DNA from 3 places in the Streptomyces sp. SLBN-8D4 genome. Region 3 is predicted to be linked to each of the others. Evidence: riboswitches for the same ligand, from Rfam matches in the RefSeq annotation. Region 3 holds a riboswitch; each other region holds the start of a gene.

Region 1 (10,406 bases), 4.1 Mb from region 3:
TCAGCAGTGCGGAGACCGAGGGCGGGGCAGGCGTCCGTACCGCGCGCGTGCCCAAGTACTACCGCCTGAAGAAGCACCTGCTCGACATGACGGAGACCCAGTCGCCCGGCACGCCGGTACCGCCCGAGCGCACGCTCGCCGCCGAGTTCGACACCTCCCGCACCACCGTGCGCCAGGCCCTCCAGGAACTGGTGGTCGAGGGGCGTCTGGAGCGCATCCAGGGCAAGGGCACCTTCGTCGCCAAGCCGAAGGTCTCGCAGGCGCTGCAACTCACCTCCTACACGGAGGACATGCGCGCCCAGGGCCTCGAACCCACCTCGCAGCTGCTCGACATCGGCTACATCACCGCCGACGACCGGCTCGCCGAGCTCCTCGACATCACCGCCGGCGGCCGGGTGCTGCGCATCGAGCGCCTGCGCATGGCGAACGCCGAGCCGATGGCCATCGAGACGACCCACCTCTCCGCCAAGCGCTTCCCGGCCCTGCGCAGGTCCCTCGTCAAGTACACGTCCCTGTACACGGCGTTGGCCGAGGTCTACGACGTCCACCTCGCCGAGGCCGAGGAGACCATCGAGACCTCCCTGGCCACCCCGCGCGAGGCCGGCCTGCTCGGCACCGACGTGGGCCTGCCGATGCTGATGCTGTCCCGCCACTCCTTCGACAAGAAGGGCGAGCCGGTGGAGTGGGTGCGGTCGGTCTACCGGGGCGACCGGTACAAGTTCGTGGCCCGCCTGAAGAGGCCGGTCGACTGATGCACGCCCTGTAGCGCAACCACGCTTCCTGCTCTACGGTCCTCCCGGCTCCGTCTGGACGGGAGGACCGCCCCGTGCGTACCGCGAACGTCCGAACCATCCCATCCGGACCCTCGTCGCCCTGGTCGGCGCCGCCGGCTGGTCCGTGCTCGCGCTCGCCCGGGGCGAGGACGTCTCCGCCGCCTGGATGGTCGCGGCCGCCCTCGGGTCGTACGCGATCGGCCACCGCTGCTACGCGAAGTTCATCGCGTACAAGGTCCTGAAGGTCGACGCGACCAGGGCCACCCCGGCCGAACGCCTCGACAACGGCTTCGACTTCCACCCCACCGACCGCCGCGCCCTGCTCGGCCACCACTTCGCCGCGATCGCGGGCGCCGGTCCACTCGTCGGCCCGGTACTGGCCGCGCAGATGGGCTGTCTTCCCGGCACGGTCTGGATCATCGCCTCCTCAACGGCCGTCCTCGCGCCGCTGATCGTGGTGGTGATCGCCGACGCCCTGCGGGTCTGCGTCCGGCACGTCCACCGTCCCGCACTGTCCACGCTCAGCGAGGCGCCGTACGTCGAGTCGAGGATCCTGGCCACGGCCGGGCTGGTCCCGACCCGCGCGGAGAAGGAGGAGGCGCGCGATGAGGTCGCTGCGACGGGCGTTCAGGGCCGTGCGCTTGGTACGTCCGGGAACTGACCGACGAGTCAGCGTACGACCGCTGTGTCGCCCATGTGCGCAAGGACCACCCGCGGGCGCCGGTGCCGACGCGGAAGGCGTTCGAGCGCATGAGGACGGACCGTCAGGAAGGAGATCCCCGCCAGGGATTCCGCTGCTGCTGATGCTGCTGCCGGTACTGATGCCGGTGCTTCACAGAATCGACATACCGATATGCGGACGAGGTCTTCCGCTCACCTGACACCGTGACCTACATTGCCTGCGCGTTACAGGTGATCAGCGAGGGGACGGAGCCGCGGAATGTCGGACACACCTGAAGTGAGACCACCGGCGGTGACACCGATGCGGGTGGTCATCGCCCTCTGCCTGCTCGCCCCGTTCGTGGCGATGCTGTGGGTCGGCTCGTACGCCAAGGCCGACCCCACGTTCATCGGCATCCCGTTCTTCTACTGGTACCAGATGCTGTGGGTGCTGATCTCCACCGCGCTGACGATGACCGCCTACCAGCTCTGGCAGCGTGACCAGCGCGCCCGTCGGGGAGGTACCAAGTGAACGACGGCGTCAACGGCGTGGCTCTCACCGTCTTCATCCTCTTCTTCCTGGCCGTCACGGTCCTGGGCTTCCTGGCCGCCCGCTGGCGCAAGGCCGAGAACGAGCACAGCCTCGACGAATGGGGCCTGGGGGGCCGGTCGTTCGGCACCTGGGTCACCTGGTTCCTGCTGGGCGGCGACCTCTACACGGCGTACACCTTCGTCGCGGTGCCCGCGGCGATCTACGCGGCGGGCGCGGCCGGCTTCTTCGCGGTGCCGTACACCATCCTGGTCTACCCGCTCATCTTCACGTTCCTGCCCCGCCTGTGGTCGGTCTCCCACAAGCACGGGTACGTGACGACCTCGGACTTCGTGCGCGGCCGCTTCGGCTCCAAGGGCCTGTCGCTGGCGGTGGCGGTCACCGGCATCCTCGCGACCATGCCGTACATCGCGCTCCAACTGGTCGGTATCCAGGCGGTTCTCGACGTCATGGGTGTCGGCGGCGGCGAGAACACCAACTGGTTCGTCAAGGACCTGCCGCTGCTGATCGCGTTCGGTGTCCTCGCGGCCTACACCTACTCCTCGGGCCTGCGCGCCCCCGCGCTGATCGCGTTCGTGAAGGACACGCTGATCTACATCGTCATCGCGGTGGCGATCATCTACATCCCGATCAAGCTGGGCGGCTTCGACGATGTCTTCGGCGCGGCGAGCGAGAAGTACACGGCGGCCAAGGCGGGCGGACTGGTTCCGCTGGAGGCGGGCCAATGGACCTACGCCACGCTGGCGTTGGGCTCCGCGCTCGCCCTCTTCATGTACCCGCACTCGATCACCGCGACGCTCTCCTCGCGCAGCCGTGAGGTGATCCGCCGCAACACCACGATCCTGCCGCTGTACTCCCTGATGCTGGGCCTGCTCGCGCTGCTCGGCTTCATGGCGATCGCGGCCGGGGTCAAGGTCACCAACCCTCAGTTGGCGATCCCGCAGCTCTTCGAGGACATGTTCCCCGACTGGTTCGCGGGCGTGGCCTTCGCGGCGATCGGCATCGGCGCGCTGGTCCCTGCGGCCATCATGTCGATCGCGGCCGCGAACCTCTTCACCCGCAACATCTACAAGGACTTCATCAAGCCGGACGCGACGCCGGCGCAGGAGACCAAGGTCTCCAAGCTGGTCTCGCTCCTGGTGAAGGTCGGTGCCCTGGTCTTCGTCCTCACCATGGACAAGACGGTGGCCATCAACTTCCAGCTCCTGGGCGGCATCTGGATCCTGCAGACCTTCCCGGCCCTGGTCGGCGGCCTGTTCACCCGCTGGTTCCACCGCTGGGCCCTGCTCGCAGGCTGGGCGGTCGGCATGATCTACGGCACGGCCGCCGCGTACGGAGTCGCCTCTCCGACCCAGAAGCACTTCGGTGGCTCGGCGAAGGAGATCCCGGGCATCGGCGAGATCGGCTACATCGGCCTGACGGCGTTCGTGCTCAACGTCGTCGTCACGGTGGTCCTGACCTTCGTACTGAAGGCGCTGAAGGCCCCCGACGGCGTGGACGAGACCAGCCCGGAGGACTACACGGCGGACGCGGGCGACCCGGGGGTCGAAGTGGAACTCCCGCCGGCCACCGCGAGTACGACCCACTAGTCACGGTGTGCACGGGCCGTCGGAGTTCTCGTCCGGCGGCCCGTTGTCGTACCCGTCGTGCACACTCACCCGCATGGACTTCCTGATTCGCCCCGCGGTGCCCGCCGACCACGAACGCCTCGGCGAGATCACCGCCCAGGCCTACCTCCAGGACGGGCTTCTCCTGTTCGGTGACAGCGACTGGTATTTCGAAGAACTCAAGGACGTGGCCAAGAGGGCGTCCGCCGCTGACGTCCTGGTGGCCACGGAGAACGACGACATCCTCGGCGGAGTCACCTTCGTCCCCTCCGGCGGCCCCCTGGCCGACCTCGCCCGCCCCGGAGAGGCGGAGATCCGCATGCTCGCGGTGGCTCACGCGGCCCGCGGCAGAGGCGTGGGACAAGCCCTCGTCCAGGCCTGTGTCGACCGCGCGACCGCCACGGCCACAGGCGTCGTCCTGTGCACCCAGCCCACGATGCACAGCGCCCACCGCATCTACGAACGCCTCGGATTCGTCCGCGTCCCCGAGCGCGACTGGAAGCCGATACCCGGCGACGACTTCACGCTTCTCACGTACAAGTTGACGCTCTGAAGTCGCCGCGACACAACATATGGGCCTGCTTCTCCCACCCGGCACAAGATGTATGCTCATGCTCGCTGTCGCCGCAGGGGAATCCGGTGCGAATCCGGAACTGTCCCGCAACGGTGTACTCATGCGTGCATAAGCGCACATGAGAGTCAGTCCGAGGACCTGTCGACAGCGTGCCCGTGCCATACCGGCCCGGGTGTCATGACGTCCGGGCCTCGTGGAATGGGCCGGTGGACGCGACGCCGTGCGCGCTCGTGTGCTGCCCCCTGCCCTCCGCAAGGCCTCCGTGCCCAGCGAGGGAGAGCCCCACGTGACCATCGCGCCAGCCGACCCGGCTTCAGCGACCACCCCGGTGGACGAGGACGGTCCCGGAACCGCGTTGCTGCGGACCCTGACCGCGCTGACCGCCGACCTCCCCGACGCCGACCCCGGGCGGGTCGCCGCCGCCGCGCTGCGCGGCCGGTCCGCGCGGGGGGCCTCCGCCGAGAGGATCGCGGAGTTGCGCGAGCTGGCCACCGAGGCGGCGGCCGGCCTCATCTCCGAGGACCCCGCCTACAGCAGGCTGGCCGCCCGGCTGCTGACCGTCTCCATCGCCGCCGAGGCCGCCTCACAGGGCGTCACCTCGTTCACCGGGTCGGTCGCCGTCGGCCACCGCGAGGGCCTCATCGCCGACCGGACCGCCGAGTTCGTGCGGGTCCACGCCGAGCGGCTCGACGCACTGGTCGACACCGAGGCCGACGACCGCTTCGGCTACTTCGGGCTGCGCACCCTGTACAGCCGCTACCTCCTGCGCCACCCGATCACCCGCAAGGTCATCGAGACGCCCCAGCACTTCATGCTCCGGGTGGCGTCCGGCCTCGCCGAGGACACTGTGGTCAATTCAAAAACGGGCGTCCACGCCCTGGACGAAGTCGCCGCGCTCTACCGGCTCATGAGCCGCCTCGACTACCTCCCCTCCTCCCCCACCCTCTTCAACTCCGGCACCCGGCACCCCCAGATGTCGTCCTGCTACCTCCTCGACTCCCCGAAGGACGAGCTCGACTCCATCTACGACCGCTACCACCAGGTCGCCAACCTCTCGAAGCATGCCGGCGGCATCGGCATCTCGTACTCCCGTATCCGCAGCCGCGGTTCGCTGATCCGCGGCACCAACGGGCACTCCAACGGCATCGTCCCGTTCCTGAAGACCCTCGACGCCTCGGTCGCCGCCGTGAACCAGGGTGGCCGGCGCAAGGGCGCGGCCGCGGTCTATCTGGAGACCTGGCACTCGGACATCGAGGAGTTCCTGGAGCTCAGGGACAACACCGGTGAGGACGCCCGCCGTACGCACAACCTGAACCTCGCGCACTGGATCCCGGACGAGTTCATGCGCCGGGTGAACGCGGACGCCGAGTGGTCCCTCTTCTCGCCCGCCGACGTGCCCGAGCTGGTCGACCTGTGGGGCGAGGAGTTCGACGCGGCCTACCGCAAGGCCGAGGCGGCGGGTCTCGCGCGCAGGACCATCCCGGCCCGTGACCTCTACGGGCGCATGATGCGCACCCTCGCGCAGACCGGCAACGGCTGGATGACCTTCAAGGACGCCGCCAACCGCACGGCCAACCAGACGGCGCTGCCCGGCCACACCGTGCACTCCTCCAACCTCTGCACGGAGATCCTGGAGGTCACGGACGACGGGGAGACGGCGGTCTGCAACCTGGGGTCCGTGAACCTCGGCGCGTTCGTCGACACGACGAGCGGCGACATCGACTGGGAGCGGCTGGACGCCACCGTCCGCACCGCCGTCACCTTCCTCGACCGGGTCGTCGACATCAACTTCTACCCGACCGAGCAGGCCGGGCGGTCCAACGCCAAGTGGCGTCCCGTCGGCCTCGGCGCGATGGGCCTCCAGGACGTCTTCTTCAAGCTGCGCCTGCCCTTCGACTCCCCCGAGGCCAAGGCGCTGTCCACGCGGATCGCCGAGCGCATCATGCTCGCCGCCTACGAGGCCTCCGCCGACCTCGCCGAGCGCAGCGGTCCGCTGCCGGCCTGGGAGAAGACGCGTACGGCACAGGGTGTGCTGCACCCGGACCACTACGCCACCGACCTCGCCTGGCCCGAGCGCTGGGCGGCCCTGCGCGAGCGCATGGCCGGCACGGGTCTGCGCAACAGCCTCCTGCTCGCCATCGCGCCCACCGCCACCATCGCCTCGATCGCCGGCGTGTACGAGTGCATCGAGCCGCAGGTCTCCAACCTCTTCAAGCGCGAGACGCTGTCCGGCGAGTTCCTCCAGGTCAACTCTTACCTGGTGGCCGAGTTGAAGAAGCTCGGCGTCTGGGACGCCCGCACCCGTGAGGCGCTGCGGGACGCGAACGGCTCGGTGCAGGGCTTCGCGTGGATCCCGGAGGACGTACGGGCGTTGTACCGCACGGCGTGGGAGATCCCGCAGCGCGGTCTGATCGACATGGCGGCGGCGCGGACCCCGTTCCTCGACCAGTCCCAGTCCCTGAACCTCTTCCTGGAGACGCCGACGATCGGCAAGCTCTCCTCGATGTACGCGTACGCCTGGAAGTCCGGGCTGAAGACGACGTACTACCTGCGCTCGCGCCCGGCGACCCGTATCGCCCGCGCGGCTCAGGCGACGGTTCCCGTCCAGCCGACGGCCCCGGAAGACGCCGTCGCCTGCTCCCTGGAAAACCCCGAGTCCTGCGAGGCCTGCCAGTAATGCCCACCCGTCGCCCGACCACCGCCCCTGAAGGACAGCGCTTCGCGCCGACTGACATGGCTGCCAAGAACCTTCTAGACCCGGGCTTCGAGCTGACCCTCCGCCCGATGCGCTACCCGGACTTCTACGAGCGCTACCGGGACGCCATCAAGAACACCTGGACCGTCGAGGAGGTCGACCTCCACTCGGACGTCACCGACCTCGCGAAGCTCAGCCCCGCCGAGCAGCACCTGATCGGCCGGCTGGTCGCGTTCTTCGCCACAGGCGACTCGATCGTGGCGAACAACCTGGTGCTGACCCTCTACAAGCACATCAACTCCCCCGAGGCCCGCCTGTACCTGAGCAGGCAGCTCTTCGAGGAGGCCGTGCACGTCCAGTTCTATCTGACGCTCCTGGACACCTACCTTCCCGATCCGCAGGACCGGGCGGCGGCCTTCGACGCCGTCGAGAACATCCCCTCCATCCGCGAGAAGGCCGAGTTCTGCTTCCGGTGGATCAACGAGGTCGAGAAGCTGGACCGCCTGGAGTCGCAGGCCGACCGCCGCCGTTTCCTGCTCAACCTGATCTGCTTCGCCGCGTGCATCGAGGGCCTGTTCTTCTACGGTGCGTTCGCGTACGTCTACTGGTTCCGCAGCCGGGGCCTGCTGCACGGCCTCGCCACCGGCACCAACTGGGTGTTCCGCGACGAGACCATGCACATGTCCTTCGCCTTCGACGTGGTCGACACCGTCCGCAAGGAGGAGCCGGAGCTCTTCGACGACGCGCTCCAGCATCAGGTCACCGACATGCTGGCGGAGGCGGTGGAGGCGGAGCTCCAGTTCGCGCGCGACCTGTGCGGCGACGGGCTGCCCGGCATGAACACCGAGTCGATGCGCCAGTACCTGGAGTGTGTCGCCGACCAGCGCCTGACGCGCCTCGGCTTCGCGCCGGTGTACGGCTCGGAGAACCCGTTCTCCTTCATGGAGCTGCAGGGCGTCCAGGAGCTGACCAACTTCTTCGAGCGGCGTCCGTCCGCGTACCAGGTGGCGGTGGAGGGCACGGTCGACCTGGACGAGGACTTCTGACCCAGCTCCACCTTCTGACGGGCCTCTGTCAAAAGTCGGTGGATCCGGGTACGCGTGCGGAACGTCTCATCGACGAGGAGGCCACCCCCATGCGCCCTACGACCCACCGCACCGCCCTCGCCCTCGCGGCACTGACCCTGCTGCTCGCGGGGTGCGGGGCCGAGGCCGGAAGCGAAGGGGGCGGTGGCGACACCGTGTCGCCGCCGCCCTCGTCGTCGCCCCCGCCCTCGTCGTCATCCCCGCCCTCGTCGTCCCCGTCCGCGTCGCCGTCGCCGGGCTGCACGTCCGCCTCGCAGCTGGACGCGGAAGACAGCGGCAGCACGGTCTGCCTCGCGGTGGGCGACACGCTCCGTATCTCGCTGGACGGGACGAAGAGCCGCCCCTGGAAGCCGGTCACCGCCGAGGGCGGCGGACTGGAGCCCACCAACAGTGGGATCGTCCTGCTGCCCGGTGACGCGAGTTCCGCGTACAAGGCGGTCTCGGCGGGACAGGTGCGGCTGAGTTCACAGCGTCCGCTGTGCGCCACCGAGACCGGCCAGGTCTCCTGCAAGGGCATTCAGGAGTGGCGGGTCACCGTGGTGGTCACCTGAGGCGACCGCGTCCCCGGCCGAGACCTTCAGCGAGGTCGTCGTGGTGCCGGGGAAGCACCAGCGCCGGCTGCCCGCCGCCGTGGCGGTGTCTTGGTGACCCTGATGTCACCCTCACCCTCACCCTCACCCTCGCCCTCGGCATGGGCTCCGGTGGCCGTGAGCAGGGCTAGGGCTGCCGGCTAGATCCAGGAGAGATCAGACCGTTCGAGCGACCCCATGAGCGGTCCGGTACTCGCGCGCCTTCCTGATCTGACGGTCGACGCGCTTGTCGTGCACGATCCCGATCACCGACGGGAGGATGAGGAGGACGAAGATGGCGAAAACAGTCAGCATGGCGATCAGTCCTTCTGTCTGTGCTGAAGTCATGTCACTACTCTCGCGCCGTTGACTCCTGACAAACAGTGGCAGGACTGCCGCACACCCTCGATTTACTGCCAGCCCTGAGGCACACTGGCAGCATGCTGAAGAACGTGGCCGCCGTCGTCCTGGACGGCGTGAACCCCTTCGAGCTCGGAGTCGTCTGCGAGGTCTTCGGGACCGACCGCAGCGATGACGGACTGCCCGTGTACGACTTCGCGGTCGCCTCGGCCGAGGGCCCCCGGCTGACCTCGCGGTCCGGCTTCGCCCTGCACGTCGAGCACGGCCTGGAGCGGCTGGAGACGGCCGACCTGATCGCCGTGCCGGCCTGCGCCGGCTACGAGACGCGGGACTTCCCGCCCGAGTTGCTGGAAGCCCTGCGCGACGCGGTCGACCGCGGGGCCCGGGTGCTCAGCGTGTGCTCCGGTGTCTTCGTGCTCGCCGCGGCCGGACTGCTCGACGGCCGGCGCTGCACCGTGCACTGGCACCACGCGGAGGAACTGGCACTCGCGTATCCGCGGCTGACGGTCGAGCCGGACGTCCTGTACGTCGACGAGGACCCGGTGATCACGTCCGCGGGCACCGCCGCCGGTATCGACGCCTGTCTGCACATCGTGCGCAAGGAGCAGGGCCCCGAGGTCGCCAACAAGATCGCCCGGCGGATGGTCGTACCGCCGCACCGGGACGGCGGACAGGCCCAGTACATCGAGCGGCCGCTGCCCCGGTCGAAGTGCGACACCGTCGGCGAGGTGCTCGTGTGGATGGAGCAGCACCTCGACGAGGACGTCACCGTCGAGCAGCTCGCCGAGCGGGCGCACATGTCACCGCGCACCTTCGCCCGCCGCTTCCAGCAGGAGACGGGTACGACTCCCTACCGCTGGATCCTGCGCCAGCGTGTGCTGCTGGCCCAGCGGCTGCTGGAGGCGACGGACGAGACGGTGGACGCGATCGCGGGCCGTGCCGGGTTCGGCACCGCGGCCGCGCTGCGTCACCAGTTCCTGCGCGCGGTGGGCACCACTCCGAACGCCTACCGGCGCACCTTCCAGGGGCCGGAGGCGGCCGCCTGACCCGTCACCGGGGCACGGGCCGCACCAGGAGCCGGTTCGGCCGCAGGGTGATGCCCGGACGGGGGGTGTCGTCCGAGCCCTCCACCTGTTCGAAGCGGTACTTCCGGGCCAGCGCCGCCGTGAGCAGCGTCAGCTGGGCCATCGAGAAGTGGTCGCTCGGGCACTTCCGGTTGCCGGTGCTGAACGGGCTCATGGCGTGTTTCGGAACCGATTCGGCCCGCTCGGGACTCCAGCGCAGGGGGTCGAACACCGCGCTGTCGTCGAAGGACTTCGCATCGCGCTGGATCGCGTACGGGCTGTAGACGATGTCGGCTCCGGCCGGAATGCGATAGCCACCGAGTTCGGTGTCCCGTACCGCCCGCCGCGTCAATATCCATACCGCGGGCCACAAACGCATGGTCTCGACCACTACATAGTTCGTGTACCTGAGTGACCGTACGTCCTCGAATGCCACAGGACGGCCACCGGTGACCGATTCGACTTCCGC
Region 2 (10,406 bases), 2.7 Mb from region 3:
CCCACATCTTCTGCACCCCGGAACAGGCCGTGGCGGAAGCCCGCGACGCCCTCGCACTCATCCGCCGCGCCTACGACGACCTCGGCATCCGGGCGTCCAGGTACCGTCTGTCCCTCCCGGGAGACTCCGGCAAGTACGTCGCGGACCCCGCGCTCTGGCGCCGCGCCAACGCCCTCCTCGAAGAGGTCCTGGACGGCGTCGAGTACGAGTCGGTCGCGGGCGAGGCCGCCTTCTACGGTCCCAAGATCGACGTGCAGATCACCGACCCCGCCGGCCGGGAGTCCACCCTCTCCACCGTCCAGATCGACTTCCACCAGCCCGAACGCTTCGACCTCCACTACATCGGCCCCGACGGCGACAAACACCGCCCGGTGATGGTCCATCGCAGCATCATCGGCAGCGTGGAACGGGCGGTCGCGCATCTCGTCGAGACCCACGGCGGCGCCTTCCCGGTGTGGCTCGCCCCCGTGCAGCTCGTGGTCCTGCCGGTGGGCGACGCCCAGGAGGAGCAGGCCCTCGACGTCGTACGGCGGGCCGAGGAGCGCGGCATCCGGGCCGAACTCTCCGGCCCCGGCCACGGCACCCTCGGCGCCCGCGTCCGCGCCGCGCGCCTCGTGCCGTACCAGGCGGTGATCGGCGAGCGGGAGGCCGAGGCCGGCAGTGCGGCCGTACGACTGCGGGACGGCCGCAGGCCCGGAGCCGTGCCGGTCGACGAGCTGCTGGACCGGATCGGCGCCCGGGACGGTGATCGCGGGGCCGAACTCTGGGCGGCTGCGTAAGGTCGGTCCCGTACGCCAGTGACGAAAGGACCCCCGCCGTGACCGGTCAGCCCATCCCGGTGATCATCGACTGCGACACCGGTGTCGACGACGCCCTGGCCCTGTTGTTCGCCGTACGGCATCCCGGCATCGACCTGCGCGCGGTCACCTGTGTCGCAGGGAACACCGACGTCGACGGCGTGGTCCGCAACACGCTGACCGTCCTGGAGCAGGCCGGGGCCGGTGACATCCCGGTCGCCCGGGGTGCCGCGCGGCCGCTGATCGAGCCCGTGCGCACCGCGCAGCACGTGCACGGCCTCGACGGCATGGGCGACCTGGGGCTGCCCGCGCCGACCCGGGTGGCGGTGGACGTGGACGCGGTGACCCTGCTCAGGCGGGAGATCCTGGCCTCGCCCCGACCGGTCACGCTGATCCCGACCGCGCCGCTCACCAACATCGCGCTGCTCCTTCGTACGCATCCCGAAGTGGTGCGGAACATCGAGCGGATCGTCTTCATGGGCGGCGCGGTGGCGACCGGGAACGCCACGCCGGTCGCGGAGTTCAACGTCTGGCACGACCCGGAGGCGGCCGCCGTCCTGCTCACCGCCGGGGTACCGATCACGATGTACGGCCTGGACGTGTTCGAGCGGGTCGTCGTCCCGGCCGCCGACGTCCAGCGGCTGCGGGACAGTTCGGAGCCCAGCCTGCGCATGGCCGGCGAACTCCTCGCCCACCGCGACCCCGCCACCTCCGGCGACCCCACCCCCACGGGCGGCCTCGGCGACGCGGGCGCGGTCTGCGCGGTCGTCGACCCGGACGGACTGACCACCGAGCTGCTGCCGGTGGAGGTGAGCCTGGCCCCGGGCCCGACCCGCGGCCAGACCGTCGTCGACCGCCGCCGCCGTCCCGGTGAGTCCGAGCTCCACGAGGGCGAGCGTGAAGTGACCCTCGTGGACGTGGGGTTGGGCGTCGACGTGGAGCGGTACGTGAAGCTGTGGCTGACGGCGGTGGAGGGGGTCTAGCGCGGGTCCGGTCCCCTCAGGAACTGCTGACGCCCCACCGCTGCTCCACCTTCGCGAGCCGCCAGTAGGCGATCGCCGCCGCCCACACCACCACGAACAGGCCGACGATGACGTAGCCGACGTTGTCGAGGTCGATGTCGGCGATCCAGGTGGTGAGGGCGTCGGTGAGGTCGAGCTTGTCGTGCAGGACACCGACGAGCTCGATCGTCCCGATGAAGAAGGCGACCGCGATCGACAGTCCGGTGATGGCGAGGTTGTAGAAGACCTTGCGGACGGGGTTGGAGAAGGCCCACTGGTAGGCGAAGTTCATGAACGTGCCGTCGAGGGTGTCGAACAGGCTCATTCCGGCGGCGAAGAGGAGGGGGAGGCAGAGGATCGCGTACCAGGGGAGACCGGCGGCCGCACCCGACCCGGCCATCACCATCAACGTCACCTCGGTCGCCGTGTCGAAGCCCAGCCCGAAGAGGAAGCCCAGCGGAAACATCTGCCCCGGCCGGGTGATGGACTTGGTGAGCCGCCCGAGGATCCGGTTCATGAAGCCCCTGGAATCCAGGTGCTGTTCCAGCTCCTTCTCGTCGTACGACCCCGCCCGCATCGACCGGAAGACCTTCAGGATGCCGACCAGGGCGACCAGGTTGAGGGCGGCGATGAGATAGAGGAAGGTCCCTGAGATCGTCGTACCGAGAAAGCCCAGGACCTGGTGGGTGCCGGACCCCTCGTTCATGACCTTGCCGGCGAGCTGGGTGCCGCCCGCGATGAGCGCGGCGAGCACGACCACCACGCTGGAGTGCCCGAGCGCGAACCAGAACCCCACCGACACCGGCCGCTTGCCGTCGGCCATCAGCTTGCGGGTGGTGTTGTCGATCGCGGCGATGTGGTCCGCGTCGAAGGCGTGCCGCATGCCGAGGGTGTAGGCGGTGATGCCGAGGCCGATGCCGAAGGCCTTGTCGCCGACCTCGTAGTGCCCCGGGACGACCAGCAGGAACAGGATGCCGAAGGCGAGGACGTGCAGGGCGGCTATCGCGGCCATCAGACCGGCCGTCCTGACGGTGTCCTCGCGCCGCCAGCGGAACGAGGCGGAGGGCTGGGCGGCGTCGGGCAGGGCAGGGTCGGTCATACGGTGGTCACTCCAGCACCTCGTGGATGAACGCGTGAGCTGCCGTGGCCGGTCTCCTGGCTTACGGGTCGTGCGTTTCCCTGCCCGCCTTCCCGGCCTGATGACGACGGCCAGTGGCTGTCCCGCGGGGGACGTGGGAGGGAAACTCCCCGATCACAGTGGCGAGGGCCGCACCGGCATGGACCTTTGAGGGGTCGTCACCGGTTTCCCGAGCACCACGGCCCGCCCACCGTAGGCGGGGGCGGGGGCTCCTGCATAGCTGCACACCTGCGCAGGTATGGAAGATCACACAAGGCCGCCTGCGAGGATGTGCCCCATGCACCTCGTCCCGGCCGACCGAGCCGACCGCCGCACCATCGACGGACACCGGGTGTGCGACGCCATCGCCGCGATCGGCGACCCGGGACACGTCCGCACCTGGTCCGACCGCTTCGCCCTCCTCGCCGACCCGAACCGCCTCGCCCTGCTCCTGGCCCTGCACCGCACCGGCCCCTTGGCGGTCTCGGACCTCGCGATCGCGACGGGGATGAACGACCCGGCCGTATCTCAGGCACTGCGGCTGCTGCGGGCGGCGGGGGTGGTCGCGGGGGAGAAAGAGGGGCGCGTGGTGCGGTACCGGGTGGTGGACGAGGCGGTGCGGGGGTTGTTGGGGCAGGTGTCCTGAGAGGCTGGGCCGGTCAGGACAGGGCGGTTCGGTACGCGGGTGACGGATCGGTCGGTTCGGGATGCTCGACGGGGTAGCGCGCCCCGTGGATCCGGCTCATCGCCCAGTGCCATGCCTCTGCCGCCATAGCGCCGCATCACCCAGGCGTAGGCGCGGCGCTTGGACTGGAGGAGGTGGAGGTACTCGGCTTCGGTCCAGGTCATGGTGCGGGTGGATCAGCTTCGGCGGCTGTCCAGGGACCGTATGAAAGTGGTCCAGGTGTGGGGGACGACGCGGAGTATCGGCCCGTGGGGGGTCTTGGAGTCGCGGACGGCGACGGTGATGGGGATGTTGCGGGCGACTTCGACACACTCGCCGTTCCCACTGCTGTGGCTGGACTTGGCGAACTCGAAGTGCGGCACGGTTCACAGCTCCTTGCGGATGCGTTCGATCAGCTCGACGGAGTCGTGAAGAACGAGTCCGTTCCTGGCGATCCGCTCGAACTTGGTGTTGTGCCGGACCGCGTCCGCCTCGCTCTCCAGCCACAGCGTAGACGAGGTCGTGTCCATGTAGACCACGTCCATCGCACCAGGTTCGGCGAAGGAGACGACGCTGAAGGCGCTGGTCATGCCGGGGTGGGAGCCGGCGAGAAACGGAACCACCTGCACCTTGACGTTGGGAAGCCCGGACGCCTCGACCAGGTGTGTCAGCTGGGCACGCATGACCTCACGTCCGCCGACCAGTTGACGTAGTGCCCCCTCTCCGACAACGGCCCACAGGTCGAGCGGACTGCCGTCCGCCAGCCGCGCCTGCCGTGCGATCTTCGCTTCCACGAAGCGCTCGATCTCGCCCGGCTCGTCCCAGTCGGCATTGCCGATGGCCAGCGCCCTGGCATAGTCCGGCGTCTGCAGCAGACCCGGGACGAAGGCCCCTTGCCAGGTCCGGACGCCGGTCGCAATGTCCTCCAGGGCCACGTACTCCACCAGGGAACGCAGCTCGGGGTACTGGTTCCACCACCCCTTGGCCTTGCGACGCTCCCGGTCGGTCCTGGCGAGGCTCAACAACCGCTCCAGGGCCTTCGGGTCGGTCACGCCGTACAACTCGCACAGGATCTTGATGTCAGGATCGCGGAACGGCACCCACCCGCGCTCCATCTTGGCCACTTTGGCGGCCGTAGCCGACAGCGCCTCCGCAGCCTGCGGCTGGGTCAGGCCTGCCCGGTCCCGGAGCCTCAGCAGTTCACCGCCCAACTTGCGTGCGAGGACGGTGGATACGCGGCTGCCGCGTGTGAACTGGCCTGTGGACACTTCGTGTCACCTCCTGATCGTGGCCAGTGTGTGGTTCACCGTGGTCACAACACAAGTGAAACTGGAGACATATTTCCCCGAGACTGCTTGTGCACACCGTGAGCGGGCCACTACCGTCAGTGCTCGATCGCTCGCTCAGTGCAGAGAGTTGGCGGAAGTGCACCGTGCCGCCCGCACGGCGGAGCCACCGCAACTCCCCCCACCCCGGAGGACCCCGTGACCGACACCTGCCCTCCCGGCCCGCCCAAGCCCTACGCCCGCCACGACGAGGTCAGCTACACCCCCTACCCCCGCAGCATCACCCTCGCCCGCAGACGCGTCGCCGGGCTCGCCGCCGACTGGGGCCATCCCGACCTCGCCGGCGACGCGGCGCTGCTGGCAAGCGAGTTGTGCACGAACGCGTTGCTCCACGGCTGCCTACGAAACCGCCTCTTCCGTGTCGAGACGTCCCTCTCGGACACGGCACTCCGCGTCGTGGTGACCGACCCGAGGGGGGAACGCCTGCCCAACGCCCACCCGGCCTCGCCGGACGACCAGTTCGGCCGGGGCCTGCTCATCGTGCGCGTATTGGCCGGTCGTTGGGCGGTGGAGAGGCTCACGGTGGGCAAGACCGTATGGGCGGAACTGGACATCCCAAGGAAGCGCGACGGGCAACTGTCCGGAGGCGGTGAGAGCCACGGCTCGGCCTCGACGCTCTCTCCACAGGTGGTCGCGCCAGTAACGAACGACAACGGCATCGGGCCCCACGGCCACTGACGGCAGGGTGCGCCCGCGCACTACAACTCGCCGCGGTTCACGCCTTCGCAGTGACGAGAGAGCGCGTCACGGTGCCTAGCGCCCTGAGCACTGCGCATCAGACGAGGGAGAAGGCATGGCGAAGTGTGGCGCACGAACGAAGACAGGCGGGCGGTGTCAAAGGAAGGTCGTGTCCGGCACCTCCCGCTGCCCAGTCCATCAAGGCTCGTGGTCGGCGTACGGAGTGGCGCAGCGCAAGGAGAAGGAGGCCAAAGAGAAGAAGCGCACGATACGTAAGAAGCGCTAGCCGGACTGCTTGGGCCCACAGGTCAGTGATCGAACTGCTGAAGCGGTGCTTCTAGAGCACCGTCGCCTCCACCAGCTGTGGTCGCTGGCCGAGGCGTCCAACGACCTGAGCGAACTTGCCGCGCCGCTTGAGGACCCGGCCGTGCCAGACCCGTGCCAGACCCGTGCCAGATCGGGCGGGGAACCACGGGGAACAGCCGGGACCAGGGCGGCTGATCCAGTTCGCCTCGCATGGTGTCCGCCACACGTTGCTGTCCCGATGGCGGGGGCGCAGTCTGGAGATGAAGACGTCCCTTGCCATGAGGTAACACCCATGAACCGCGTCGCTCATGTGGGAGCAGTGTCACTGCTGCTGACCGCAGTGATCGGCGTGAGCGGCTGTGGAGGCACCGACTCGACGCCGACGCAGAACCCCACCACAGTGACCAAGACCGTCGCTGAGACGCCGACACCCGGGCGCGCGCGGGAGCTCACCCCGCGCACCACGGCCACCGCCGTCAGGGCGACCGCCAGGCCCAACGCGGTCTGGGGAGTGAAGGGTTCGCCGAAGATCAACGCGCCCCAGACGGCGGTGACGGGCGCCATGAGGAACATGAGGGTGTTGACCTCGGTGACTCCGGAGCGCTGGAGGACGAGCCAGTACAGGCCGTAGCCGCCGAAGGTGGACAGGGCCACGAGCCAGATCATCGCCAGCCAGAAGGACCCGGTGGCGGGCGGGGTCGCGGTGCCGGTCGTGAGGGCGGCGGTCGTGAAGACGACGGCGCTGGTGGCGCAGTGGACGGTCATCGACACGGCCGGGGCCACCGGGGTGCGCGAACGCCGGTCGAGGAAGGTGGCCGCGACCAGGGAGAGCATCCCGGCGAACGGGACGAGGTAGGTCCACCAGGCCACACCGGTGGTCGACGCCGCGTCGGCCGTGGTGACCAGGGCGACCCCGCCGAGGCCCAGGCACAGGCCGAGCCACTGCCGGGCCGGGACGTACTGGCGCAGCAGCGGGCCGGCGAGCGCTCCCGCGACCAGGGGCTGGGTGCCGTCGATCAGGGCCGTCGTACCGCTGGAGACGCCGAGTTGGATGGCGTGGTAGACGGTGAGCAGGTAGCCGCTCTGGGAGAGCAGCCCGATCAGGGCCTGCCGGCCGGCGGCGCGGGGCGTCAGGGCGCGCCACGAGGCCCGGCCCCGGTATGCGGCGAACACCGCGAGGACGGCCGCCAGCGGCAGGAACCGCCACATCAGGAGCGTCGTCGCGCCGGCGTCCTGCGTGCCCAGCTTGGCGCCGACGAATCCGGAGCTCCAGCACACGACGAAGGCCGCGGAGAGCAGGACGTTCATGAGGGTCACCACCCGTGACTATACCGATCTGTATATTCCGTCCCTGGCCGCCCACTATACAGATCGGTATAGTCGGGAGGGTGGGAGACGGAGACGGCACACCTCAGGTACGGCGGATCGACATGACCCCGGCCGCGCGGCGCGCCCTCGCGTCGGCGTCCCGGCTGTTCTACGAGCGCGGCATCCACGCGGTCGGCGTGGACCTGATCGCCGCCGAGGCAGGGGTGACGAAGAAGACGCTCTACGACCGGTTCGGCTCCAAGGAGCAGATCGTCGTGGAGTACCTCGCCGACCGGGACGAGCGTTGGCGGGCGTATGTCGGGGAACGGCTGGAGACGGCGGGGCCCAGGGCCGTCGACCGGGTCCGCGCGGTCTTCGCGGCCTCCCGGGACTGGATGGACGAGCACAGCCCCAAGGGGTGCGGCATGGTCAACGCGCACGCCGAGATCAGCGACCCCTCCCACCCGGCGTACGCCGTCATCACCGGCCAGAAGCGGTGGATGCTCCGGCTCTTCACCGACCTGGCTCCCGCACAGGCCCGCACGCTCATGCTCCTGCACGAGGGCGCACTGGTCGCCCACGGACTGCGCGTCTTCGCCGACCCGATCGGGGTCGCCTGCGAGGAAGCCGTGGTGCTCGTGGAGGGCGTGGAGGCCGTGGGCGGGCACGGGTCGTAGTCGCGGCGCGGCACAGCTGCGGCCCGCGGCCCGGCACACCCGTAACCCGTACGGCCCGGACCGCTGGTGACCTCGGTGAACCCGGTGATCACTTGAAGCATGACCCCGCCCCGCGTCGCCCGCGCCGCCGCCTCCGCCCTCGCCCTCTCCGGGCTCCTCGCCGCCACGGCCTGTTCCGCGCTCTCCACGCCGCCCACCGCTCCCAAGGCGCCGATCACGCCGCCCAGCAGCGCGCCGCCCCGGTCTCCGAAGGCGTCTCCCGCCGCGTCCTCGGTCCTCACCGAGGCCATGGCACGGGCCGCGCTCGTCACCGAGACGGACCTGGGTGAGCCCTGGACGCCGGCCCAGGGGGTGGCCACCTGGCACGACGGGGTGCTGAAGGCGAAGGCCGACCGGCGGGCGTGTCAGCGGCTGCTCGACGCGCTGTACGCGGACGAGGTGTTCGGGGCCGACGCCCAGGCCCGTGCGGTCGTCGGGATGGACGACGTGTGGAACGAGGCGCAGATGCGGTACCAGGTGCTCGCGCGTCCGCCTGCGGAGATCGGCAGGACCCTGGACTGGCTCAAGAGCCTTCCGCGCACGTGCGGGCGGTTCGCGGCCACCACGGCAACCGGGGCCGTCCTGGGGGTGCAGGTCGCCGCGATGCCGTTGCCGGAGGCGGGGGACGCCCGGCAGGGGCTGCGGGTGCTGCTGACCGGGCAGTCGCCGGACGGCGCACCGACGACGCTCACGCTGGAGGTCGCGGCGCTGCGCGTGGGGCAGGACGCGATCAGTGTGACGAACGGCGGCTTCGGCGACGTGCAGACGGACGCCACGCGGACGGCCGTACAGCTGGGCGCGGAGCGGCTGACGGAGGTGCGCAGGCAGGGGCGGGTGCAGGTGTGAGCGGTCAGTCCCCGTCGAACCGCTTGCGGTGCCAGACCACGTCGTGCGCGACCTCGAGCGCGGTCCGGCCGTGTGCGAAGGCGTGTGCGCGCAGCCGGGCCAGCGCCTCGTCCGAGTCGACGCCGAGCTGCACCATGATCATGCCGACGGCCTGGTACACCTCGTCGTGCGCGGAGGCCAGGCCGTTGAGCCAGGGGTCCTCGCCGTCGGGGCCGTTCTCCTCGCCCCGGGGCAGGGCCATCAGGGCCACCCGTCATGACACTGGCCACGAGCTCGGCGACGCGCAGCTCACGCCGGGTGAGTGCGCCGGGGGCCTCGCGACAGAGGTCGAGGGTGCCCACGCACACGGTGTCGTTGCCGAGCGGCATCGAGTACACCGCCCGTATCCCGGCGGCGGTGGCCTCCTCGGCGAACACCGGCCAGCGGCCCGCGTCCCGGCCGGACGTCAGGTCGGTGGCGAACACGGCGGCACCGGTCGCCGCGGCGGCCGCACAGGGGCCGTCCCCCAACGTGGCCTGGATGTCCGACAGTTGAGCGGCCCGGTCACTGCTGGCACTGAGCTGCACGGGCATCCCGTCGGTCCACAACGACACACTCGCCCCGGCCACCGGCAACAACTCGACGGCGGCCACACACAGCTTGCCCGGAATCTCGGCGGGGCCGGAGCCGCGCACGCCTGCGGCGATGACCTCGGAGACCCGCGCATGATCGCGGGTCGGTGGGGGGTCGGTGCGGTGGGTGGGGGCGGGTTCGTGGTCCTGGCAGGTCCCGAGCTCCCGTCCGGCCGTGCGATCGCGTCCGACCTCGCGCTCCCGCCCGACCCCGTACTCCCGGCCGCCGCCGCGATCACGTCCCGTCTCACGTTCACGCTCGATGCCGCCCTCACGCCCGCCCCGGCGGCCCCGTTCCCGTCCGTGCTGTCGTTCGTGCGCGCCTCGTGGGAGGGCGGACGAGTCGGCATCGACGTCGGGTTCGTCGGACGCCCCGGAGAACGGACCGGGCTCCTCGCCGTACGCGTCCCTGGGCCGCACGGTCACCGCCTCCTTCGGTCGACGCGGAGCTGTCCGTCACCGGCCCCCGAGCAGACTCACCGGAAGCGGGGGGCGCCGCTCGTGGCGTTCCCGCCCAGGGGCACCGCCCGGCTACCCCTCGTCCCCTGGGCGAAACGCCCAGGACCGGGGCTCGCGCCCACCCCTCGGCCGCCGGCCTCAGCCGTGCCGTGCTCTTCGTCCCTGTTCCGCGACGCCGACCCGGGCGCCTCCTCCCGAGCGGACCGGGGACCTTCCAGGAGGGCCGCCCTGAACCGTCACAGCGGGGGCTGTGCGGGTGCGGGGCCGAGCGTGGTGGTGCCGGGGGCCGTACGGTGTCCGAGGCCCGTCCGGTACGCGTCCAGCGCCGCCTCGACCCGTCCCGTACGGCGGAGCAGATCACCCAGCAGCCGGCACAGGTCGGCCAGGTCACCGGCGGCTCCGGCCCGTTCCAGGAGGCTCAGGGCGCGGACGTAGTGCTCCTCGGCGGCCTCGGTGTCCCGGGCGTCCTCGGCGATGATCCCGAGGAGGCGGTGGGCGGCGGCGGAGTGCAGGGCGCCGCGCTCGGAGCTGAGGTCGCTGAGCACGTCGTGGAGAAG
Region 3 (10,406 bases):
CGCTGGACCCAGGACCAGCCCTCGCCCATCTTGTGCCAGTCGACGGACCCGCCCTCCCCGGACGCCCCCAGCACCCGCAGCGCGTTCTCCTCGCCGACCTTCCACTTCGCCGACTTGACGAACTGGAACACCCCGATGGGCCACCCCTGGTTCCAGGCCCGCAGCGCGAGCCCGAAAGCCGCGGTGGACTTGCCCTTCCCGATCCCGGTGTGCACGACGACCAGCGGCCGGTTCCGCCGCTGTCGCGTCGTCAGTCCGTCCTCCGGCACCACACTCGGCTGTCCCTGCGGCATTACGCGGCCCTCCTCTGTACGTCCTTCACCAGTCCGGCGATCGAGTCGGCCCGCAACTCGTCCAGCGTCACCGCGGTACCGCCCAGTTCACCGGCGAGCTGCCCGGCCAGCCCCAGCCGCACGGGCCCGGACTCGCAGTCCACGACGACCGAGGCGACGCCCTCCGCGGCGAACAGCCGGGCCGCCCGTCCCGCGAGCGCGACCGGCTCGGGCCCGCCGGTGGCCCGCCCGTCCGTCACCACCACGACCAGCGCCCGCCGGGCGGGGTCCCGCAGCCGTTCCACGCGCAGCACCTCGTGCGCCCGCAGCAGCCCGGCCGCGAGCGGAGTACGCCCGCCCGTCGGGAGCGTCTCCAGGCGGGCCGCAGCGGCATCCACGGACGACGTGGGAGGCAACGCGACCTCCGCGGCCGACCCCCGGAACGTCACCAGGCCCACCTTGTCCCGCCGCTGGTACGCGTCCAGGAGCAGCGACAGCACGGCCCCCTTCACCGCGCTCATCCGCTGCCGCGCCGCCATCGACCCCGAGGCGTCGACGACGAACAACACGAGATTCCCCTCGCGCCCCTCACGCGTCGCCTGCCGCAGATCGTCACGCCGGACCACGAGACCGGGCCCCGACCGCCCCCGCGCCCGCTGATGGGGCGCGGCCGCCTGCACGGTGGCCGCCAGGTGAAGCTTGGTCAGCGCCCCCCGGGGTCGCCGCGCACCGGTCGTGCGTCCGTGCTCGGTCCGCGCCCGGGACCGCCGCCCGGCGGCGCCGTCCCCGAGCCCGGGAACGCTGAGCACCTTGGTGCGGAACGGCTCGCAAGCCCGTGCGGCGGCCTGCTCCCCGGAACCGGCCCCGGACGCCTGCGGCTCACCCCCGTCCCCGGCCTCCGGCCGCGCCCCGGCCCCCCCGTCGTTCTCAGGGCCGTCGGAGGAGGGCGGCTGGCCGCCACCCCCACCGGGCCCGTCCGGATCCGGCTCGTCATCGTTCCCTGAGTCGCCCGAGTCCCCGGAGCCGCTGAACTCCTCCAAGGTCTCGTCGAGCTTGTCCTCGTCGAGTCCCGGCGCGTCAAAGGGGTTACGGCGCCTGCGGTGCGGCAGCGCGAGCAGCGCGGCCTGCCGGACGTCCTCCGCGAGCACCTCGGTCCGCCCGGCCCACGCGGCCAGCGCGGTCGCCGTACGCGCCATCACGATGTCGGCCCGCATGCCGTCCACCTCGAACGCGGCACAGGTCGCCGCGATCTGCCGGAGCGCCCCGTCGCCCAGCCGCACCGACGGCAGCAACGTCCGGGCGGCGACGATCCGCCGGCGTACGGCCGCCTCCTCGTCGGCCCAGCGCGTCGCGAACCCGGCCGGATCGTCGTCGTACGCCAGCCTGCGCCGTACGACCTCCACCCGCTGGTCCGGCTCCCGCGAGGCCGCGACCTCGACGGTCAGGCCGAACCGGTCGAGCAACTGCGGCCGCAGCTCCCCCTCTTCGGGGTTCATGGTGCCGACCAGCAGGAACTTCGAGGCGTGCCGTACCGAGACGCCCTCGCGCTCGACGTACGACGCCCCCATCGCGGCCGCGTCGAGGAGCAGGTCGACGAGGTGGTCGTGGAGGAGGTTGACCTCGTCGACGTAGAGGATCCCGCGGTGCGCGTCGGCGAGGAGCCCCGGCTCGAAGGCCTTCACGCCCTCCGCGAGCGCCCGCTCGATGTCCAGGGCTCCGACCAGCCGGTCCTCGGAGGCACCGACGGGGAGTTCGACCATGCGGGAGGGGCGCGTGCCGCCGTTGCCCACCTCGTGCGGGCCGTCCGGGCAGGACGGGTCCGGTGCGGCGGGGTCGCAGGAGAAACGGCAGCCGGGGACGACCGCGACCTCGGGCAGCAGCGCCGAGAGGGCGCGCACCGCCGTCGACTTGGCGGTGCCCTTCTCGCCGCGCACCAGCACGCCGCCGACCGCCGGTGAGACGGCGTTCAGCAGCAGCGCGAGCCGCAGGTCCTCCTGGCCGACGACGGCCGTGAACGGAAACGGGGTACTCACTTCTCGTCACCCTCCAAGTCGCCCTCGAGCTCCAGGTACGTGGCCCGCAGCCGCTCCAGCGTCTCCGCGTCCGGCTCGGCCCACAGCCCGCGGTCGGCGGCCTCCAGGAGCCGCTCCGTGATGCCCCGCAGCGCCCAGGGGTTGGACTTCTTCATGAAGTCCCGGTTCTCCGCGTCGAAGACGTACTCCGCGCTGAGCTTCTCGTACATCCAGTCGTCGACCACGCCCGCCGTGGCGTCGTAGCCGAAGAGGTAGTCGACGGTCGCCGCCATCTCGAAGGCGCCCTTGTAGCCGTGCCGCCGCATGGCCGCCATCCAGCGCGGGTTGACCACCCGGGCGCGGAAGACCCGGTGGGTCTCCTCGCCGAGCGTGCGCGTCTTCACCTGGTCGGGCGTGGCCGAATCGCCCACGTACGCCTCGGGGTTGGCACCCGTGAGGTGGCGGACCATGGCGACCATGCCGCCGTGGTACTGGAAGTAGTCGTCGGCGTCGACCAGGTCGTGCTCACGGGTGTCGACGTTCTTCGCGGCCACATTGATCCGCTTGAACGCCGTCTCCATGTCCCCGCGCGCCGCCCGCCCGTCGAGCCCGCGCCCGTAGGCGTAGCCGCCCCACACCGCGTACACCTCGGCGAGGTCGGCGTCCGAGCGCCAGTTGCGGGCGTCGATCAGCGGCAGCAGCCCGGCACCGTACGCCCCCGGCTTGGACCCGAAGATCCGGGCGGTCGCGCGCCGCCGGTCACCGTGCTCGACGGTGTCCTCGTCGGCGTGCGCCTTCACGAAGTTGCGGTCGGCCGGCTCGTCCAGCTCGGCCACCTTGCGGACGGCGTCGTCGATCAGCCCGACCACGTGCGGGAACGCGTCCCGGAAGAACCCGGAGATCCGGACGGTCACGTCGATGCGGGGCCGCCCGAGCTCCTCCAGGCCGATCACCTCGAAGCCGGTGACCCGCCGCGAGGCGTCGTCCCACACCGGGCGGCAGCCAAGCAGTGCCAGGATCTCGGCGATGTCGTCGCCCTGGGTGCGCATGGCCGACGTGCCCCAGACCGTCAGCCCCACGGACTTCGGGTACTCACCCGTGTCCTGGAGGTACCGCTGCACCAGCGAGTCGGCGAGGGACTGCCCGACCTCCCAACTCAGCCTGGACGGAATGGCCTTGGGGTCGACGGAGTAGAAGTTCCGGCCGGTCGGCAGGACGTTGACGAGTCCGCGGGTCGGGGAGCCGGAGGGCCCGGCCGGGACGTAACCGCCGTCCAGGGCCTTGAGGATGTGCCCGATCTCGTCGGTCGTGCGGGCCAGCCTCGGTACGACCTCGTCGCAGGCGAACTCCAACACGGCCACGGCGTCGGCGAGTTCGGTGCCGAGGACGTCACGGACGAGACCGGGGACGGCCGCCGCGTTCCAGGACACGGCCTCCATGCCCTCCGCGACCCGCCGGCACAGCTGCTCCAGCAGGTCGATCGCGTCGGCGGCCGTCCGCGCGGGGCCCTCGACGAGGTCGGACAGCTCCACCGGCACCTTCACCGGCGCCCCCGGCTCGGCCAGCAACTCCTTCTCCACCAGCCCGAAATGGGCGGCGAAGGCGGCCCGAAGTCCCGGCAGGGCGTTGGCCTGTCCGCCCCACACCTGTGAGGCGCGCAGCACGGCCAGCACCAGGTTGACCCGGGCCTCGTCGACCGGACCGCCGCCGAGGATGTGCAGCCCGTCCCGGATCTGCACGTCCTTGATCTCGCACAGATAGCCGTCGATGTGCATGACGAACTCGTCGAACGTCTCGTCGTCCGGCTGCTCGTCGACATGCAGGTCGTGGTGCAGCTCAGCGGCCTTGACCAGCGTCCAGATCTGGGCGCGCACGGCCGGGGCCTTGGTCGGGTCCAGGTCGGAGACGAGCGCGTACTCGTCGAGCAGCTGCTCAAGCTTGGCGAGGTCCCCGTAGGTGTCGGCCCGGGCCATCGGCGGCACCAGGTGGTCGACGACCGTGGCGTGCCCGCGCCGCTTGGCCTGGGTGCCCTCGCCGGGGTCGTTGACGATGAACGGGTAGATCAGCGGCAGCTCACCGAGCACCGCGTCCGGCGCGCAGCCCCCGCTCAGACCGAGCCCCTTGCCCGGCAGCCACTCCATCGTGCCGTGCTTGCCCATGTGGACGACGGCGTCGGCGCCGAAGCCCCCCCTCCGATGTCGCAGCGTCCAGCCACCGGTACGCGGCCATGTAGTGGTGCGACGGCGGCATGTCCGGGTCGTGGTAGATCGCGATCGGGTTCTCCCCGAAGCCGCGCGGCGGCTGGATCATCACCACGACGTTCCCGAACTGGAGGGAGGCCAGCACGATGTCGTCCCCGTCGACGTACAGCGAGCCCGGCGGCTCGCCCCACGCGTCCAGCATGGCCTGACGCAGCTCCGGGTCCAGCCGGTCGAACCACGCCCGGTAGTCGGCGAGCGGTACGCGCGCGGGGGCGGAGGCCAACTGGTCCTCGGTCAGCCACTCGACGTCGTGCCCGCCGGCCTCGATGAGCCGGTGGATCAACTCGTCGCCGCCGGAGGGGTACCCCTCCACGGCGTACCCGGCGTCCCTGAGCGCGTCCAGCACCCGCACCGCCGAGGCGGGCGTGTCGAGCCCCACCGCGTTGCCGACCCGCGAGTGCTTGGTCGGATAGGCGGTGAAGACCAGCGCGAGCTTCTTCTCGGCGTTCGGCTTGTGCCGCAACTTCGCGTGCCGTACGGCGATCCCGGCGACCCGCGCGGCCCGCTCCGGGTCGGCCACGTACACCGGGACGTCGTCGGGGCCCTGCTCCTTGAAGGAGAACGGCACGGTGATCAGCCGTCCGTCGAACTCCGGGATCGCGACCTGCATGGCCGCGTCCATGGGGGAGAGGGCCGCGTCGGACTCGTCCCAGGCGGCCCTGGACGTCGTGAGGCAGAGCCCCTGCAGCACGGGCACGTCGAGGTCGGCCAGCGCCCCGACGTCCCAGGCCTCCTCGTCCCCGCCGGCCGAGGCCTGCGAGGCGTGGGTGCCGCCGGCGGCGAGGACGGTGGCGACGAGGGCGTCGGCCCCGGCGAGGATCTCGTAGAGCCCGGCGTCGGCTCCGCGCAGCGAACCGCAGTAGACGGGAAGGGCGTTGGCGCCCTTCGCCTCGATCGCCTCGCACAGGGTGTCCACGAAGCCGGTGTTGCCGCTGAGTTCATGGGCCCGGTAGAAGAGCACACCGACGGTCGGCCGGCCACTCTCCCGCGCGCAGGAGCCGTGGACGCCGTACTCCGGCATCTTCCGCGGCTCGACGAACCCCTCGCCGGTCAGCAGCACGGTGTCGGAGAGGAACCGGGCCAGTTCCTCCAGGTTCTCGGGGCCGCCCTCGACGAGGTACTTCAGCGCCTCCGCGACCACGCCCGCGGGCACGGACGACTCGGCCATCAACTCCGCGTCCGGCACGGTCTCGCCGCCGAGCAGCACGGTCGGGACACCGGAAGCCTTCAGCGCGGCGAGCCCGTCCTCCCAGGCCCGCTTGCCGCCGAGCAGCCGTACGACGGCGATGTCCGCGCCCTCGACCAGCGCGGGCAGCTCCTGCGCGACATCGACCCGGGTCGGGTTCCCGATCCGGTACGAGGCACCGGAAGCGGCCCGGGCCGCCAACAGGTCCGTGTCGGCGGTGGACAACAACAACACTGTGCTCATGCGGGCGCTCCCGGTGGAATGAAGGGCAGTCCTTGTGGCGCGCCGGACTCGATGAGCCGCCACAGCGCGTCCGTGTCCGCGTGCTGTTCGATCAGGTCGCCGAGCCGGTCGAGCTGCTCCTCGCGCAGCGCGGCGAACGAGGTGTCGGGGGCCGGTACGAACCGGCGGCCCGCGGCGGCCGCCACCTCCCGCAGGAAGGCCCGCCGGAAGCCGTCCGACTCCAGCGAACCGTGCCAGTGCGTGCCCCAGGTCTGGCCGACCCGGCAGCCGTCCAGGAAGGCGTCTCCGCCTTGGACTTCAGCGACCCCGTGATGGATCTCGTACCCCTCGACGTGCTCCCCGAGGGCTTCCCCCACCGGCCGGGTGAGGGTCTTCTCGCGGGCGAACCGCACCCGCACGGGAAGGACCCCGAGCCCCTCGACGTGCCCCTGCCGGCTCTCGACCTCGTCCTCGATGTGCTCGCCGAGGATCTGGAAGCCGCCGCAGACGCCGAGGACCGGCCGCCCTTCCGCGGCCCTTCGGACGAGGGCGTGGGCGAGCCCACGCTCGTGCAACCAGTCCAGCGCGCGGACGGTCCCCCGGGTCCCCGGAACGATGACGAGGTCGGCGTCGGCCAGTTCCTCCGGCCGGTCCACGAACCGCACGACGACACCGGGTTCGGCGGCGAGCGCGTCGACGTCGGTGAAGTTCGACATGAGCGGAATCGCGCACACGGCCACCCGCAGCACATCCTCGCCCACCGGGGCGGAGGCCTGGGAGTTCCGGACCCCCATCCCGTCCTCCTCGTCGATCCCGAGCCCGTGCCGGAAGGGCAGAACGCCGTAGGTGTGCCGCCCGGTGAGTCCGTGGAGCATGTCGAGCCCGGGTTCCAGCAGTGAGACGTCCCCCCGGAACTTGTTGACGAGAAACCCGGCGACGAGCGCCTGATCCTCGGGGCTGAGCAGCGCGACGGTCCCGAAGAACGAGGCGAAGACCCCACCGCGGTCGATGTCACCGACGACAAGCACCGGAATGCGGGCATTGCGGGCGATGCCCATGTTGACGATGTCGGTCCGCCGCAGGTTGATCTCGGCCGGGCTGCCGGCCCCCTCACAGATCACCGCGTCATACGTGCCCCGCAACTCGGCGAGACAGTCGAGCACGGTCCCGAGCAACTGCTGCTGCCGCCCCCCGTGATACCCACGAGCACTCAGCTCGCCCACAGGCTTCCCGAGCAGCACGACCTGGCTGCTCTGTTCGCCACCGGGCTTGAGCAGCACGGGATTCATCTGCGCGGTCGGCTCGACCCGGCAGGCCTGCGCCTGCATGGCCTGCGCCCGCCCGATCTCCGCGCCCTCCTTCGTCACGAACGAGTTGAGGGACATGTTCTGCGCCTTGAACGGCGCGACCTTCACCCCCTGCCGCACCAGCCACCGGCAGATCCCGGCGGTGACGACACTCTTGCCGGCGTCGGAGGTGGTGCCGGCGACCAGAAGACCCCCGCCACTCATGCCGTACGCCCCTTCACGAAGGCCCGCGCGGCGACACCGACGCCGAGCGCGAGCAGTCCGACGCGCCGCGACAGCCGTACCGCGCGCTCGATGTCGCGGGTGGCGACGGCGCGCCCCTCCTGATGCAGCACCGGCCGGTGCTCGACCCGCCCCGCGTACGACAGGGTCCCCCCGAGCCGGACCCCCAGCGCCCCCGCGAACGAGGCCTCCACGGGCCCGGCGTTGGGACTCGGATGCCGGTGCGCGTCCTCCCGCCAGGCCCGCACGGCACCCCGGGGACGGTCACCGGCCAGGGCGGCCAGTACGGCGGTCAGCCGCGCCCCCGGCCACCCGGCGAGGTCGTCGAGCCGGGCCGAAGCCCACCCGAAACGCCTGTACCGGGGCGACTTGTGCCCCACCATGGCGTCGAGCGTGTTCACGGCCCGGAACCCGAGCAGCCCCGGCACCCCGCCGACGGCACCCCACACGAGCGCCCCCACGACGGCGTCGGAGGTGTTCTCGGCGACGGACTCCACCACGGCCCGGGCGATCCCGTCAGCATCGAGAGCCTGCGGGTCGCGCCCACACAGATGAGGCAGCCGGTCCCGGGCCGCCTCGACGTCCCCGGCCTCCAGCGCCCGCCCGATGACCCGGGCCTCCCGCGCGAGTGAAGTCCCGCCCACGACGGCCCAGGTGGCGGCCGCGGTGAGCGCGACGGAAGCGGTACGGGACGGACGTACGACATGCTCCGCGACGGCCCCGAGCCCCAGGGAACCCCCCACGCACACGGCGGTGTGCAGCACGCCCCACCCGCGGTGGTCCCGCCACAGCACCCGCTCCACGGCACCGGCGGCCCGCCCGAACGCGGCGACCGGGTGCCCACGACGTGGGTCACCGAACAGAAGGTCACCGATCAGACCGGCGGCGGCGCCGTACGCGAAAACGCGATCGGCACGCATCGGGTCAGCCGATCGCGGGGTCGTTCAAGTGCCTGGTAGCGCTGGTGGATCGGCAGGCGAGCATCGCGTCATGTCCTCACTCAGGGTGTCCGCGCCCTGGTTCGACGAGTCCGGCGGCGAGAGTTCCTGGCTCCCGGGGGTGTCTACCCCGGTGACAGTGGCGGGACCGCGCCGGATTCGCACCGGCTTCCTCTCCTGCCGCCGTATATGGCTCCGGCAGTCCACCACGGGCCTTCGAGACCCGTCAACTTGCTGTTGACCTGCGGCGGGGGAGTGTGCAGAACCCCACACCGCCGGTCATGGAAGACGGCCGGGCGGGCACGGAACCTGCAGTTCCGTGCCCGCCCGGCCGTCGAGTGACGGGAGTGCCGTCAGGCCACGATCAGATAGATCCCGTACGCCACCGCAGCCGCGCACGCCGCGAAGCAGGCGTAGGCGCCGGTGACCGCGAGAGCGGCCGAGTCGCCCTGGGCCGTGGCCCGTTCCTGACGGGACAGGCCCATGATGCCGAGGGTGAACAGGGCCACGAGGCCCACGGTGACGACGAGGCTGACGCCGAAGACGGAGCCGAGTGCTTCCCAGTCGATCTTCATGGTGAGGCTGCTTCCTTAGTGCTGCGGGCTCAGACGGCGGCCGGCGGGGCGGCCGGTTCCGTCGTGACGGGCGGGGCCGGAATCGTGGCGGTGAGGTCCTCGGTCACTGTGCCCGTGGGCGGCGGGGTCACGGCTGCGATCGCCGTGGTCACCACGCCGGCCGGCTCGTCGGTCTCGTTGACGTTCGACGCGTCCACGACCTCGCGCCGCGAGATCTTCCAGATCGCCGCGCTGGAGGCGACGAGGAAGACCGCCACGACCGCCGTACCCCAGTCGCCGAGGTCCGTGACCGACTCGGCCAGGGCGCCCACCAGGGCCGCCGCCGGGAGCGTCAGGCCCCAGGCGACGAGCATGCGGGTGGCCGTCGACCAGCGGACGACCCCGCCCTTGCGGCCGAGGCCCGCGCCCATCACCGAACCGGAGACGGCGTGCGTGGTGGACAGGGAGAAGCCGAGGTGGGACGAGGCCAGGATGACCGTGGCCGCGCTGGTCTGGGCGGCGAAGCCCTGCTGCGGCTGAAGGTCGGTCAGGCCCTTGCCCATGGTGCGGATGATGCGCCAGCCGCCCAGGTAGGTGCCGAGCGCGATGGCGAGTCCCGCGGAGAGGATGACCCAGGTGGGCGGGTCGGAGTCGGGGGCGACGGCGCCGCCGGCGACCAGGGCGAGGGTGATGATGCCCATCGTCTTCTGCGCGTCGTTGGTGCCGTGGGCCAGCGAGACCAGTCCGGCCGAGGCGATCTGGCCGGTGCGGTAGCCCTTCGCGGCGGCCTTGCCGTCGGCCTTCTTGCCCAGCGAGTAGGAGAGCCGGGTGGCCAGCATGGCGGCGACGCCCGCGACGATCGGTGCCGCGATCGCCGGGATCAGGACCTTGGTGACGAGCGCGTCGCCGTGCACCGCGCCCATGCCCGCCGAGGCGATGGTGGCGCCGATCAGACCGCCCATGAGGGCGTGCGAGGAGCTGGAGGGCAGTCCCACCAGCCAGGTCAGCAGGTTCCAGAGGATCGCGCCGACCAGGGCGGCGAAGATGACCTCGGGACGGATGCCGGTCTCGTCGACGAGACCCTTGGAGATCGTGTTGGCGACCTCCACCGAGAGGAAGGCGCCCACAAGGTTCAGCACGGCGGACATGGCCACCGCGACCTTGGGCTTGAGTGCACCGGTCGAGATGGTGGTGGCCATCGCGTTGGCGGTGTCGTGAAAACCGTTCGTGAAATCGAACGCGAGTGCGGTGACAACCACAATCGCGAGGATCAGCGAGAAGTTTTCCATTTACCCAGGCAATCGTTCGAGGTCATTGGCATGTTGAACGTAGGTAACCTGGATGAACGGAAGGTGAACTGGGGCGGGCCGCACAGTGACCGGAATCTTCGCCCTTGGCTTCGCCGAACCCCGCCGCCCCCGTACGTCCCATG

Evidence for each region. A riboswitch is a leader RNA that binds a small molecule or an ion and turns the genes downstream of it on or off. The one in region 3 is predicted to bind cobalamin.
Region 1: linked by a shared signal. The riboswitch ahead of RKD20_RS15130 (ribonucleoside-diphosphate reductase subunit alpha) and the one ahead of RKD20_RS34110 (cobalamin biosynthesis protein) in region 3 are both predicted to bind cobalamin.
Region 2: linked by a shared signal. The riboswitch ahead of RKD20_RS21575 (HoxN/HupN/NixA family nickel/cobalt transporter) and the one ahead of RKD20_RS34110 (cobalamin biosynthesis protein) in region 3 are both predicted to bind cobalamin.

Annotation. Positions count from the first base shown of each region.
Region 1 is NZ_JBMGQC010000001.1:3,425,811-3,436,216, forward strand. Features, by position in the region: gene RKD20_RS15100 (GntR family transcriptional regulator) at 1-752, shown strand, start outside; partial or broken gene RKD20_RS15105 (carbon starvation CstA family protein) at 827-1,197, shown strand; partial or broken gene RKD20_RS15110 (YbdD/YjiX family protein) at 1,379-1,577, shown strand; gene RKD20_RS15115 (DUF3311 domain-containing protein) at 1,714-1,965, shown strand; gene mctP (monocarboxylate uptake permease MctP) at 1,962-3,572, shown strand; gene RKD20_RS15125 (GNAT family N-acetyltransferase) at 3,646-4,143, shown strand; cobalamin riboswitch at 4,196-4,324, shown strand; gene RKD20_RS15130 (ribonucleoside-diphosphate reductase subunit alpha) at 4,451-6,841, shown strand; gene RKD20_RS15135 (ribonucleotide-diphosphate reductase subunit beta) at 6,898-7,905, shown strand; gene RKD20_RS15140 (hypothetical protein) at 7,995-8,495, shown strand; gene RKD20_RS15145 (hypothetical protein) at 8,691-8,828, opposite strand; gene RKD20_RS15150 (GlxA family transcriptional regulator) at 8,954-9,919, shown strand; partial or broken gene RKD20_RS15155 (cytochrome P450) at 9,924-10,406, opposite strand, start outside.
Region 2 is NZ_JBMGQC010000001.1:4,784,688-4,795,093, forward strand. Features, by position in the region: gene thrS (threonine--tRNA ligase) at 1-779, shown strand, start outside; gene RKD20_RS21570 (nucleoside hydrolase) at 818-1,780, shown strand; gene RKD20_RS21575 (HoxN/HupN/NixA family nickel/cobalt transporter) at 1,797-2,897, opposite strand; cobalamin riboswitch at 2,927-3,132, opposite strand; gene RKD20_RS21580 (ArsR/SmtB family transcription factor) at 3,214-3,561, shown strand; gene RKD20_RS21585 (DUF397 domain-containing protein) at 3,777-3,962, opposite strand; gene RKD20_RS21590 (helix-turn-helix domain-containing protein) at 3,966-4,847, opposite strand; gene RKD20_RS21595 (ATP-binding protein) at 5,064-5,603, shown strand; gene RKD20_RS21600 (HGGxSTG domain-containing protein) at 5,719-5,889, shown strand; gene RKD20_RS21605 (DMT family transporter) at 6,216-7,217, opposite strand; gene RKD20_RS21610 (TetR/AcrR family transcriptional regulator) at 7,340-7,894, shown strand; gene RKD20_RS21615 (hypothetical protein) at 7,994-8,779, shown strand; gene RKD20_RS21620 (ANTAR domain-containing protein) at 8,784-9,020, opposite strand; partial or broken gene RKD20_RS21625 (GAF domain-containing protein) at 9,097-9,816, opposite strand; gene RKD20_RS21630 (tetratricopeptide repeat protein) at 10,086-10,406, opposite strand, start outside.
Region 3 is NZ_JBMGQC010000001.1:7,504,047-7,514,452, forward strand. Features, by position in the region: gene cobO (cob(I)yrinic acid a,c-diamide adenosyltransferase) at 1-293, opposite strand, end outside; gene RKD20_RS34095 (putative cobaltochelatase) at 293-2,305, opposite strand; partial or broken gene cobN (cobaltochelatase subunit CobN) at 2,302-5,974, opposite strand; gene RKD20_RS34105 (cobyric acid synthase) at 5,971-7,464, opposite strand; gene RKD20_RS34110 (cobalamin biosynthesis protein) at 7,461-8,402, opposite strand; cobalamin riboswitch at 8,504-8,643, opposite strand; gene RKD20_RS34115 (hypothetical protein) at 8,774-8,995, opposite strand; gene RKD20_RS34120 (anion permease) at 9,025-10,263, opposite strand.